2 linked regions of the Cohaesibacter gelatinilyticus genome follow. The protein of the gene in region 1 interacts with the protein of each later gene in a pairwise test. Links are inferred from orthologs where the notes say so. Each region holds a gene or a part of one and is shown on either strand. Other genes may lie near its edges. The genes, in order: cysE and cysK.

What was found.
Region 2: the proteins of cysE (region 1) and cysK interact in binary tests that used the Escherichia coli proteins (3 or more experiments, as listed by UniProt). The link is inferred for Cohaesibacter gelatinilyticus from one-to-one orthologs.

The regions. Positions count from the first base shown.
Region 1 is NZ_OBEL01000001.1:1,876,250-1,885,193, reverse strand. Bases 3,031-5,991 are described here. They hold cysE (serine O-acetyltransferase), read left to right. Parts: upstream 3,031-4,077; coding sequence 4,078-4,905; downstream 4,906-5,991. Other genes in these bases: CRO57_RS08475 (hypothetical protein), read right to left, coding at 5,428-5,991; CRO57_RS08480 (DUF3126 family protein), read left to right, coding at 5,111-5,326; CRO57_RS08490 (enoyl-CoA hydratase), read right to left, coding at 3,103-3,915; CRO57_RS08495 (alpha/beta fold hydrolase), read left to right, coding at 3,031-3,063. Outside these bases: CRO57_RS08510 (FAD-dependent monooxygenase), read right to left, coding at 1-637; CRO57_RS08505 (zinc-finger domain-containing protein), read right to left, coding at 896-1,129; CRO57_RS08500 (alpha/beta fold hydrolase), read left to right, coding at 1,402-2,154; more of CRO57_RS08495, read left to right, coding at 2,197-3,030; more of CRO57_RS08475, read right to left, coding at 5,992-6,129; CRO57_RS08470 (DUF6949 family protein), read left to right, coding at 6,301-6,630; CRO57_RS08465 (gamma carbonic anhydrase family protein), read left to right, coding at 6,669-7,208; CRO57_RS08460 (transglutaminase-like cysteine peptidase), read right to left, coding at 7,337-7,945; CRO57_RS08455 (PilZ domain-containing protein), read right to left, coding at 8,581-8,944.
Region 2 is NZ_OBEL01000003.1:325,817-328,705, reverse strand. It holds cysK (cysteine synthase A), read left to right. Parts: upstream 1-905; coding sequence 906-1,874; downstream 1,875-2,889. Other genes in the region: CRO57_RS15375 (molybdopterin-synthase adenylyltransferase MoeB), read left to right, coding at 2,792-2,889; CRO57_RS15380 (DUF2259 domain-containing protein), read left to right, coding at 1,996-2,754; dut (dUTP diphosphatase), read left to right, coding at 152-616; coaBC (bifunctional phosphopantothenoylcysteine decarboxylase/phosphopantothenate--cysteine ligase CoaBC), read left to right, coding at 1-135.

The sequences.
Region 1 (8,944 bases):
TGACGTTATGACGGCTGATATGTTCAGGCACCATTTGCATGGGCATGGTCGTACGCCAAGCTGTTTTGCCGCTATAGGCAGCAGAGTTGTTACCCATATAGTTGGTACGGATTTTGGACCAAACGCCATCAGCTGCGATTAGGGCGTCAGCTTTGAAAACCAATTCTTGGGGATTCGAACCATCAGGATTGGTTTTACGGCAAATGATTGAGACGCCGTCATCAGACTGGTCAACGGTCTGGACCTGATGATAGTCCAAAATGGTGATTTTCTTCATTTCCCGCGCACGATCATATAGTGCGCGCTGAATGTCAGCGCGATGTATGACCATGTAGGGAGAACCATATCGTTTGGTAATGTCCTGAACATTCAATTCGGAGAGGAGGGCGGCAGATGTGCCGCTCCTGATCTGGATTTTGGGAGGGATGACCGCTTGATCATCCATTTTCTCCCAGACATTCCAGCTTTTGAGAATGCCGGTTGCATTGGGGGAGATCTGAATTCCAGCTCCAACCTCGCAAAGGGCCTTTCCGCGTTCAAGCAATGTTACATCAATATTTCTATGGGCAAGCGCAATGGCGGTAGACAGGCCGCCTACACCACCACCTGCAATGATTATGGAATGTGCTTTGCTCATTTTGTAAGTTCCGCTTGCTGCCCGTCACCTGTTGGGCATTTGTAAGAGGATAACAGGTTGCAAATCAACTGGTACTGATCGGGGATGTCACAGCCAACTTGAATATCTGCCTCTGGAATCTGGCGGAGCTTATCGTGCGGGTAGACTATTCGTCTTGATGAAACACAAGATTGTGCGAGTTTTCGAGATTGCCGATAGCCGAAATGCCGCAGGAATGTGTTTCTGCGGCATCAAAAATCTTGATGCTTGAAGCTCATTTTACTCGTGAAAGCAGCCATCTGGCTTGCTCTGAGTTTCTTCCAGATCGGCATTGTATTTGTAGAGTGTAGAGCAATATGGGCAGAGCACTTCAGTCTCGGCGCCCATGTCCAGGAAGATATGAGGGTGATCTTGTGGTGGAGTGGCCCCCATGCACTGAAATTCCTTCACACCGATTTCAATGATGGAAACGCCTTCATCATTCTTGAAGTGCGGAATCGCATGTCCGGCCATCTGATCACACTTTCTTTTTGTGTCTCGAAAGGCTGTAACCTCAGGGGTTTGCTCCGCCTTTGGACAATTTGGTCCGTGGATGGTTAGCCCATCCGAATTTGCAGCGACAATATAGTTTGTCGATTAGGAATCCTAGTCTCAATGGTGTAATTCCTACAAATTGATGGCGTTTTCCCCTTGATGGGGACGAGGGTGGGTCGGGTCTTTTCCTTATTCGTGCAACCCTCTATGCTGAATAGACTTCCAACTGACACTTACGTTAGCGTAATAGTATGGCATATTTTACTTCAGACGGTCATGAGATCTCTTATATTGACCGAGGACAGGGCAAACCTGTTCTGTTGATTCACGGCTTTGCATCCAGCAAGGATGTGAACTGGGTGCATCCAGGCTGGGTTAAAACCCTGACCGAAGCTGGATATCGCGTGATTGCGATAGATAACCGTGGCCACGGGCGCAGTGCAAAGCTGTATGATCCAGCCCTCTATTCTTCGCCAATCATGGCTGAAGATGCCAAGCATCTGCTTGATCATCTTGAAATTGATCAAGCCTATGTCATGGGCTATTCCATGGGTGCCCGGATTTCTGCTTTTTTGAGTCTGAAATATCCTGAGCGGGTCAAGCGTGTTGTCTTTGGTGGCCTGGGTAGTGGCATGATTCATGGTACTGGTGATCCTGCTCCAATCATTTCTGCATTGGAAGCGGAAGATCCTGCCAGTATCAATCATGTGACTGGTAAGGCGTTCCGTACCTTTGCTGATCAAACGGGAAGCGACCGTCTGGCTTTGGCCGCCTGCATGAAATCGGCTCGACAAAAAATTACGGTTGAGGAGCTTGCAGAGCTATCCGTTCCGGCTTTGGTTGCCGTTGGTACACGAGATGTGATTTCAGGCAAAGCTTCGGAATTGGCGGATATTCTTCCCTCTGGTGAAGCTGTTGATATTCCAGATCGTGATCACATGCTTGCGGTGGGTGACAAGGTCTATAAAGAAGCTGTTTTGGAGTTTTTTGGTCGGGATCAATAACCCTTGATGTTGGCCAGAAAAGATGAATGAGGGGAGGCTATCTTGGCTGAAGCACTTGAATTTGAGGGCACTGAAGGCAATCGATTGGCTGCAGATCTACGAGGATCAGAGGGGCAACCCGTCATTCTTTTGCATGGTGGTGGTCAGACCCGCCATTCCTGGAAAGGGTCTGCCCAGCAATTGTCGGAGCGTGGGATGCGGGCCATTACCATTGATCTGCGCGGACATGGGCAAAGTGACTGGCTAAACAGCGGTTATTATCGCTTTAGAGATTATGCCGCTGATGCAAAGGTTGTGTTTGAACAGATTGAAGTGCAATTTGGTGTGAAACCGATAGCGGTCGGGGCTTCTCTTGGCGGAATTTCTTCGCTTCTTGCAGAAGGGGAAGCTGCAGATGCTCTTTTGAATGGTTTGGTGTTGGTCGATATCACCCCGCGTATGGATCCTGGTGGTGTCAGTAAAATTCTATCTTTCATGGGCGATCGGATCCATGATGGTTTTGCGACAATTGAAGAAGCTGGTGAAGCGATTGCACGCTACCTACCTCACCGGGTCAAGCCAACATCTCTGGATGGATTACGCAAAAATCTTCGCCTGGGTGAGGATGGTCGCTATCGCTGGCACTGGGATCCAAGGTTCCTGAACGGACCAAATTCTGTTCATTCTGATCATGAAGAGAGTGAACGACGGCTTGTTGCTGCGGCCAGGAATTTACGTATTCCTGTCCAACTGGTGCGTGGGGGCAAGTCTGAACTGGTCAGCAAGGAGCATGCCGATGAGTTTATGCAGATGGTGCCTCATGCGCTCTATTATGACGTCAGTGAAGCCGGGCATATGGTGGCAGGGGACAAGAATGATGTCTTCTGCCAGGCCGTCCTGTCCTTTGTTGAGCATATCAAGGCGGCCTGATCATCTTTGCTATCTCTCATTTCCTTGGAAATAACTTCATCATGTGCCAGAAAAGATTGGTTTTCGTTTTTCCATGAATGCTTTGCGGCCTTCTGCATAGTCGTGACTATCGAAACAAGTGGCTGCCATGGTGCGAAGCTGATGGATATCGATGCTGTCGCGTTGTCCGACTGCTCGATTGATACCTGCCTTGTGGTATTGGGCGCTCAATGGGGCAAGTTTGGCGATGGTTTGGCAATATTTGTTTGCTTCATGCTCAAATGCTTCATCTGTAAAGATTTCATTGAGAAATCCGATATGTCTGGCTTGTTCAGCATCATACACCTTGGCAGTTAGATAGATCTCCTTGGCATTGGCAGGGCCAACAAGATGAACGATATCCTCAATGGCATCAGTCGGGTAACCAACACCGAGCTTGCCAGCCGGGATGCCAAATTTGCCAGATATATTTGATAGACGAAGATCACAAGCTGCGGCCAAACCAAATCCTCCTCCCATGCAGAAACCCTGTATGAGAGCAAGTGTCGGCTTTTTGACATTGCGTATGGCACGATATGCTTCGGCATTCATATCGTCATAAAAGGTTGCACTTTTGGTATCGCCGCGGACTTCTTCAAATTCGGAAATGTCAGCACCCGAGACAAAAGCGATATTGCCAGAGCCGGTCACCACGATCAGATGGATTTGTGGATCTTTATCCAGTTCCTCTATTGCATCTGGGATGGCACGCCACATATCAAGTGACATGGCATTTCGCTTTGAAGGATTGTTGATGACAAGACGACCGATCGGTCCGTCGCGCTCAATCAAGATTTTGTCATTGATGCTGTTGGTATTTTGGGTGTCTGGCATGGTTATGATATCGTGTTAGGCTGAAAGAGAGAATTGCACGTCTGTGCTTTGACTTTTGCGCTATTGTTGGGCAAAAGATCGATAATGAGAAGTCGGGATATAGGCTAACAGGTTCTCTTGAATATGTGCATGGCTTATCCATGATGAAAAGGTGAGGCAAATATGAGTAACAGATCATTACAGCACGCTCGTGAGGACGAGATCCAGGTTGTGGACCCTGTCTGGCACCGTATTCGTCAGGAAGCGGAAGATGTCGTGAAAGCGGAACCCGCCCTCAGCTCATTCATTTTCTCTACCATTCTGAGCCATCGCCGTCTGGAAAATGCCGTCATTCACCGGATTGTGGATCGTCTGCATAATCCGGCACTGGATTCGGAAGTTATTCGTCAGGCTTATCGTGAAGCATTGGAGAGCGATCCATTTATTGCGACCGCGTTGCGCGCCGATATCATCGCCGTGGCTGATCGAGATCCGGCATGTGATCGCTATATTGATCCGATCTTGTATTTCAAAGGCTTTCAGGCCATTCAGACGCATCGGTTGGCCCATTGGCTCTGGATGAATGGTCGAGAGGACTTTGCGCTTTATCTCCAGTCTGTCATATCGGAAGTCTTTCAGGTTGATATCCACCCGAAGGTGCGGGTCGGAAAGGGCATCTTCCTTGATCATGCCACAGGCGTGGTCATTGGCGGAACTGCGGTTCTGGAAGATGATGTCTCCATCCTGCAAGGTGTGACCTTGGGTGGTACCGGCAAGGAAGGTGGGGACCGCCATCCAAAGATTCGTCGCGGTGTCCTGATCGGGGCTGGAGCGAAAGTGCTTGGCAATATCGAGATTGGTCATTGCTCTCGAGTGGCGTCTGGTTCTGTCGTTCTGAAAGATGTTCCAGCCAACAGTACAGTTGCCGGTGTGCCTGCCAAGATCGTCGGTCAGGCTGGGTGTGCAGAGCCTTCGCGCAGCATGAACCAGATGCTCGGAGATGGTATTTAAGGAGTGTAAATGCCTTTCAACAGGCCAGAGCTGTTGCCAGAATTGCAATCCATACTTGTCAAACAGGGACGAGTATGGTGCTGTGATGAGGAAATGGTGGGTCAGCAAAAAAGGTGCTTTACTCTCATCTATCGCTGTGCCAATCAGCACTCCACTGATGAGCTGACTAATCGGTCGGACTGTTGTGATTTTGCAGGAGGCAAATTTGGATAAGAACGAGCTGGATAAATTGCAGACCTATATGCGTCGTGCTTTGCAGTCCCCAAATCTTGAAGTACGCGCTCGTCCGCGTAAAACCGATAGTGCCGAGGTTTATGTTGCCGATGAGTTTGTGGGCGTCCTGTTCAAGGATGATGAAGATGATGATCTGTCCTACAACTTCTCCATGGCTATTCTGGACTATGATCTGGAAGAAACTTGAGGAACATCACGAGATTTCGTTGAAGAATCAGCCCCTGATGCCTTTGGTGTCGGGGGCTTTTGTATATCTTCTCTCTCTATTGCAGATCAAAGCTCCGGCTATTATTGAACAACAAAGGAATTGAGCAATTGACCGGTTGCCAGATCCAGCTCTCGCCAGTTTTTCAACATGCCAAGGCGAAAGCGGTAGCTGGCTTGGAGACCGTTCTTGAGCAGGATTTCACGCAAGCAAATGGTTGGAACCTTGGGTTGGGGTTGAAAACAACGCACCACATATGGCGGGTTTTCATCGGGCTTGAAATAGACGGTTTCGCCCGCATAGCTCGATTTTTCATTCATCTTGAAGCCAATCAATTTGCCCGGCCCCTTGCTTGGGGTGCCGATGAAATGCTGGCTATAGACTGAATAGAGGCGTTCGGATGATGAGATATGTTTCTTTGGGCTGGAAAGATGGATGAAAACCAGTTTGGACTCTTCTGATATTTCGGTGAATGCCAGTTGATTGTCCAGATTATACCCTTCCAAGTCGGGCCAGCGAAAGAACAGGTCCAGACTGGCTTGGGGTTCACTTGTTCGTTGCGCTTCCTGACGTATCATATTTTGGGGAAGCTGCAGACTGCTATTCGCGATGTTGATGATGATGGGCGTAGGATCGCTTGTATATGAGCTGTGGCTGAACAGGCCTTCCGAGTGACGAAAAAAGCGACTGGTGATGAACAGAACCGTTATTCCAATGAGTCCGAAAACCAGAATGAAGAAAATCCATCGGTGAGGTGGGGTAGGTTCTTGCAACCCGTTGCTCATCTGGTTCCGGTCCTTTCCATTGTTTGGTCGATGGTCAATTGCATATGATCTTTCCCAGTCTTAACAGAAAATGAATGAAACGGCATAGCCCTTGCAATGAAGAAAGGCACAGAAATGCTTGTGCCAATCTGGCACAGACGTCTGGCTTGTATTGCGTAAAGGACAGGCAAAATGGGACAGGAAATGTTTGCTTTGGTGTATGCCAGCTGTATCGGCTTTGTATGTGCTGGTATTTTGGGAAGTTTGTATCAGTTGATTTCAGCCCGACCGGTGCGCTTTGTTGTATCTGTCGAGAGTTGGTTCAGTGCATTTGCATCTATTTTGCTCTGTGTCTTTGCTGGACCGTTTATCATCATGCGGAATGCTCTACGCGGGCGTCGCATTGAGCATCGTCCGATTGGTTGGCTATTTGGATCATCTGCAATTGCTGGCGTTTGGAGCGCCTGTTCCGGTATCTTGGTTTTGAATATGATTCTGGCTGCTCAAACTGTTGTCGGATGAACCTTAAGATCTTGTGATACAAAAGAGGGGGGCGCACGGTGCCTTTGTTTCAACTTGATGATGAAAAGCCAAAACTGGCGGGAGATGGACGATGCTGGGTGGCTCCTAATGCGAGCCTGATTGGCAAGGTGGTGTTGGAAGAAGATGCCAGTGTCTGGTTTGGAGCTGTGTTACGCGGTGACAATGAAGTTCTACATGTAGGAAAACGCAGCAATATTCAGGAAGGTAGTACCCTGCATACCGATATGGGGTTTCCGCTCACAATCGGGCAAGATTGCACGATAGGGCACAATGTCATCCTGCATGGTTGCGAGATTGGTGATAACAGCCTTATCGGTATGGGTGCGGTTATTTTGAATGGTGCGAAAATCGGCAAAAATTGCTTGATTGGAGCGAAAGCCTTGATACCGGAAGGAAAGGTTATTCCTGATAACTCGCTGGTTATGGGAATGCCTGGCAAAGTGGTGCGGGAATTGGACAATGATGCCATCAAAGGGTTGACGGCATCCGCTGTACACTATGTCGAAAATTGGCAACGTTATGCCAAAGGTCTTGTTGAAATTTCAAGTGGGGACTGATTCTCCCTAAAGGGAAAGGGAGCGGGCCAGTCGTGGGGACGACTGGCCCTATGACCTGACAATAACGGACGGGTTGTGGGACATGTCAGGCCAATTCCTTAAAGCGAGCTGTGCTTTAGGAGAGAGGTTTAACGTAGGGCTATGGTGGTGCGGTTATCCTTGATGCTTGTCCAACTGGAAGGATTGAGAGATGCCTGACGTTTGATGTAGCGATACGGGGTTTTGTTCCACGGCAAGATTCGAGGATCCTGGTTATCCAGGATCAGATCACCACGATCTGTGCGAACAGTCAGGACAGCGTGACCTCCGCCATTGGTTTGTTTTACCACGGTCAACAATAGTGCGGTTTCAGGCCAGCCAGCATTGATCAAAATGCGGCGCTTCAGAAGTGCGTAATCTTCACAATCACCTGCAGATCCTGGATAGGTCCAATATTCTTCCGTGCGATATTGTTCCTGATCTGTGACAGGACGAATGGTCTGATTCACATGGCCATTGATGTTGATCAGCTGAGACCAATTGTCTTTGGTTAGCTTGATGGCACGGTCCTGACTATAAGTGGTGCCGCATTCAGCTGGATTATTCCGGCAAAAATTTACATGACCAATTGGTGCTGATGTTTTCTGTCCGATCTGCATGAATTCGGCGTAACCCCGTGCCGTCGCAGTTCCGGAAAAGCTCGTTGCACTTATGATAATGCTTAAAGCCAGTGTAATCTTTTTTATTGTGGTTTTCATGTCCGTCTCCCGTGTTGTAGGGAGATTTATAGAAGTATTCGATTGAGTTTATTCAAATATCGGCAGGTTGTTTTTAGTTGAATTGAATGATAAATATCAGAAATATTTGATATTATTTATCTTTTATTTTATTTATATTTAAATAAAAACATATTATACTTATATTCAAATTTTCTTTTCATTGGATATTGATTTGAATCGAATGAGAGTCAAATTTCGTTAAAGTTTGAGCAAATGTGAGAGAGTGGCTGATTTCTGCCAGAGTTTGGCTGCTCGGATGATATGAAATAGAATGAGAGGCCTGCTCCTATTGCTCAAGTAACGACGCAAAAGGCCTGGTGAAGTGAGTAAAAAACTTGCAGAAACTTCGGCGAGCAGACGCTTGAAATTGGCTTGCTGGTGGCATCTTCCAGAAAATTATGAAGAATGATGGCTGAAAATGCTGCGGAAAAAAGATGAAAAAAATTGATTTTTTCTTGTTTTAGTTTGGGGATTTGCTCGTCAAGCTATGGGGGAAAACAGTTTTTCTGATCTCATCGTAATGTTTCAGGTTGTGAGATGACCACGAGCAGGCCTATTGAGGGCAGTGGGGTGCCCTCATGTTAGAAAGTCAATTGGGTAGATTCGATTGGAAATCAGATCAGATTGTTGTCGAGGTTTTCGTCTTCCTGAAGAGCAGCAAATTCAATTGCCAAACCATCTTCAAGATGTCGAACGACCTGCGCTTGGATTTTCCCGATTGTGATACGCTTTCCAATGGCAGGACGAACCTTGGTTTTCAAGGCTGCACCAGACAGAGACAGATCCAGAACACGGCACATATGCTCAGACCCATCATCCATAACGAGTTTGGTGATTGGGTTCTTTGGCGTACGACGCTCGTGGCGGCGGTCTTCGGGAAGATTGAGGATATGTCGGTTTGCCAGCCAAGTGAGCTGGGACGCAAGTTTATCTCGTTTGCGCAAGGTCGCATCGAGCGCAACAGCAAAGCCGCCCTCA
Region 2 (2,889 bases), on another replicon or contig:
ACCGGCATCATGGGTGGTGATCGCAATCAGATCAAGATAATCACCCGCGATGGCATTGAGGCTTGGGATGATATGCCCAAAGGCGATGTAGCCCGCAAGGTGATTGAGAAGATCGCCAAGACTCTCAGCAAGTGAATCTAAGGACACTTCCATGACCAAACTGGCTTTCAGAGCTCTACCTCATTTTGAAGGACTGAGCCTTCCACGCTATGAAAGCGCAGAGGCCGCTGGCATGGATGTTCGTGCAGCCAATGATGCAGATGAGCCGATTATATTGAAAGCCAATGGTGGGCGGGCTTTGGTGCCAACCGGTCTGACCATGGCACTGGAAGCGGGTTTCGAAGCGCAAATGCGCCCTCGCTCCGGCCTTGCTTTCAAACATGGCGTTACTGTTCTCAATTCACCTGGCACCATTGATAGCGATTATCGCGGTGAGCTGAAGATCATTCTCATCAATCATGGCGATGAGGATTTCGTCATCGAACGAGGCATGCGCATCGGCCAGATGATCATTGCACCGGTCCTGCAGGTCGAAGTGGTAGAAGTGGTAGAAGTGGACGCCCTACCTGATAGCGTTCGTGGCTCTGGTGGATTTGGTTCAACCGGGAAGCACTAAGTCTCGTACTAGCTATATCTTGCTTTTGCGGGGACGTGCGAAACATACGAGTTGTTTGAGTTTCGCAACCCTTCGAGTAGAATAATTTTCTACGCCAAACACACTCCCCCCACCCTATTGCAATTGCGTACCTTCAAATTTACGCAATGAAGATATCTTTTCCTCTTCATAAACAAAGGTTGGAACGAGATTCCTCGAAAGCGGAGCCGTGACTATCTACATTTGAGGTCAATGAGAAAGACCACCATATAATGGTCTTTGAGATTTTTGACTTTTCAAGGATAGTATCATGGCTAACTCCCCTAGAAGCACCGAAGGCCGCGGCCGTATTTACGATTCCATTGTCGATACCATTGGCAATACGCCCATCGTACGCTTGGACAAACTCGCCAAACAGCATGGCGTGAAAGCCAATCTGCTGGCCAAGCTGGAATTCTTCAATCCGCTTGCAAGCGTGAAAGACCGTATTGGTGTGGCCATGATTGAAAGCATGGAAGCCGCTGGAAAGATTACTCCGGGCAAAACCACTCTGATCGAGCCAACTTCTGGTAACACCGGTGTCGCACTGGCCTTCACCGCTGCTGCCAAAGGCTATCGCCTTATTCTGGTGATGCCTGAGACCATGTCCATCGAGCGTCGCAAGATGTTTGCCTTCCTTGGTGCCGAGCTGGAATTGACTGAGGGTGCAAAAGGCATGAAAGGCGCGATTGCCCGTGCTGAAGAGCTGGTCGGCAGCCTTGAAGATGCTATCATTCCGCAGCAGTTCCAGAACCCGGCCAACCCTGAAATCCATGAAAACACCACCGCCAACGAGATCTGGAATGATACCGATGGCAAGATTGATGCTTTGATTTCCGGCATCGGTACCGGTGGAACCATCACCGGTGTTGGCACTGCCCTGAAAAAACGCAATGCTGATCTGCACGTCGTGGCCGTCGAGCCAACCGACAGTCCGATTCTATCCGGTGGTGAGCCTGGCCCTCATAAAATTCAGGGCATTGGTGCAGGGTTTGTGCCTGATGTGCTGAATACCGCGGTCTATGATGAAGTGATCACCATCGCCAACGAAGATGCCTTCACTCATAGCCGTGAGCTGGCTCGTCTGGAAGGTGTGCCTGCCGGTATCTCTTCTGGCGCAGCCATTGCTGCGGCTCTGGAAGTTGGCAAGCGCGCTGATATGGCTGGCAAGAATGTTGTCATCATCATTCCCAGCTTTGCCGAGCGCTATCTCTCTACTGCCCTGTTTGAAGGCGTGTAAGACAGAACCAAGCGCATAATACTGAAAATTTTCAAGGCCGGAACCAAGTTCCGGCCTTTGTTTTTTCCAACTTCGCTCTCATACTCGATTGAGACAAGAATCATTGAGGGGATTTTGGATCATGATGCGGCACCATTTCATGGCCCCGATACGGGCAGGTCTGGTATTACTCGCTGTCACATTCGGGCTTTTCAGCAGTTTGGCAACCAGCGCATTTGCGGGCGAAGTCGCCGAATTTCGCGTTCATGGCTTTTCTGACAATGGACAATATTTCGCCTTCGAGGAGTTTGGTCGTCAGGATGGCTCCGGCTTTGTCTATTCCAATATCTATCTGATAGATCTTGAAAAGGACAAATGGCTGGACGGCAGCCCTGTCCGCGTCTTGGTGAAAGATGAGAACCAGCCGGTTCTAGCCGCCCGGGTCAAAGCTTCATCAGAAGCGCGCCCCCTTTTGGAGCGCTATCGCATTTCCGTTAGTGGAGCCTTACTCGCTGCCAATCCAATCACCGAGGTTGGCATTGACCCGATGAAACTATCCTTCAGTTTTCTGAAATATCCAATCTTGGGCAAGCAGGATAAACCTTACATCTTGCAACTCTGGCAGGAAGATGCCCAGGATTTTCACGGCTGCAATGATAACGGTCGGGTGATGGGTTTTGGTCTCGACATGAAACATGGAGAAGCTGGGGATCCACGAGAAATATATGAGGATAAAGAGGTTCCAAAGTCCCGAAATTGTCCAATTTCCTATCGGCTCGTAGCCGTATATTCCTCTTCTCGCTATAATCGCTCGGACTATGCGGTTGCATTGGTTGGGGTATATCAGCGCGGGTTTGAGGGACCTGGCATGCGCTATATTGCCGTTCCCATCAAAATGTGACGCGCCTCCCAACAAGCCAAGAAGATAGTGACCGACCATGCTGGATGAACAAGAACTGGAACGCTATGCCCGCCATATTCTCCTTCGCGATGTCGGAGGGCCGGGTCAGCAGAAGCTGAAAGCTGCGCGTGTTCT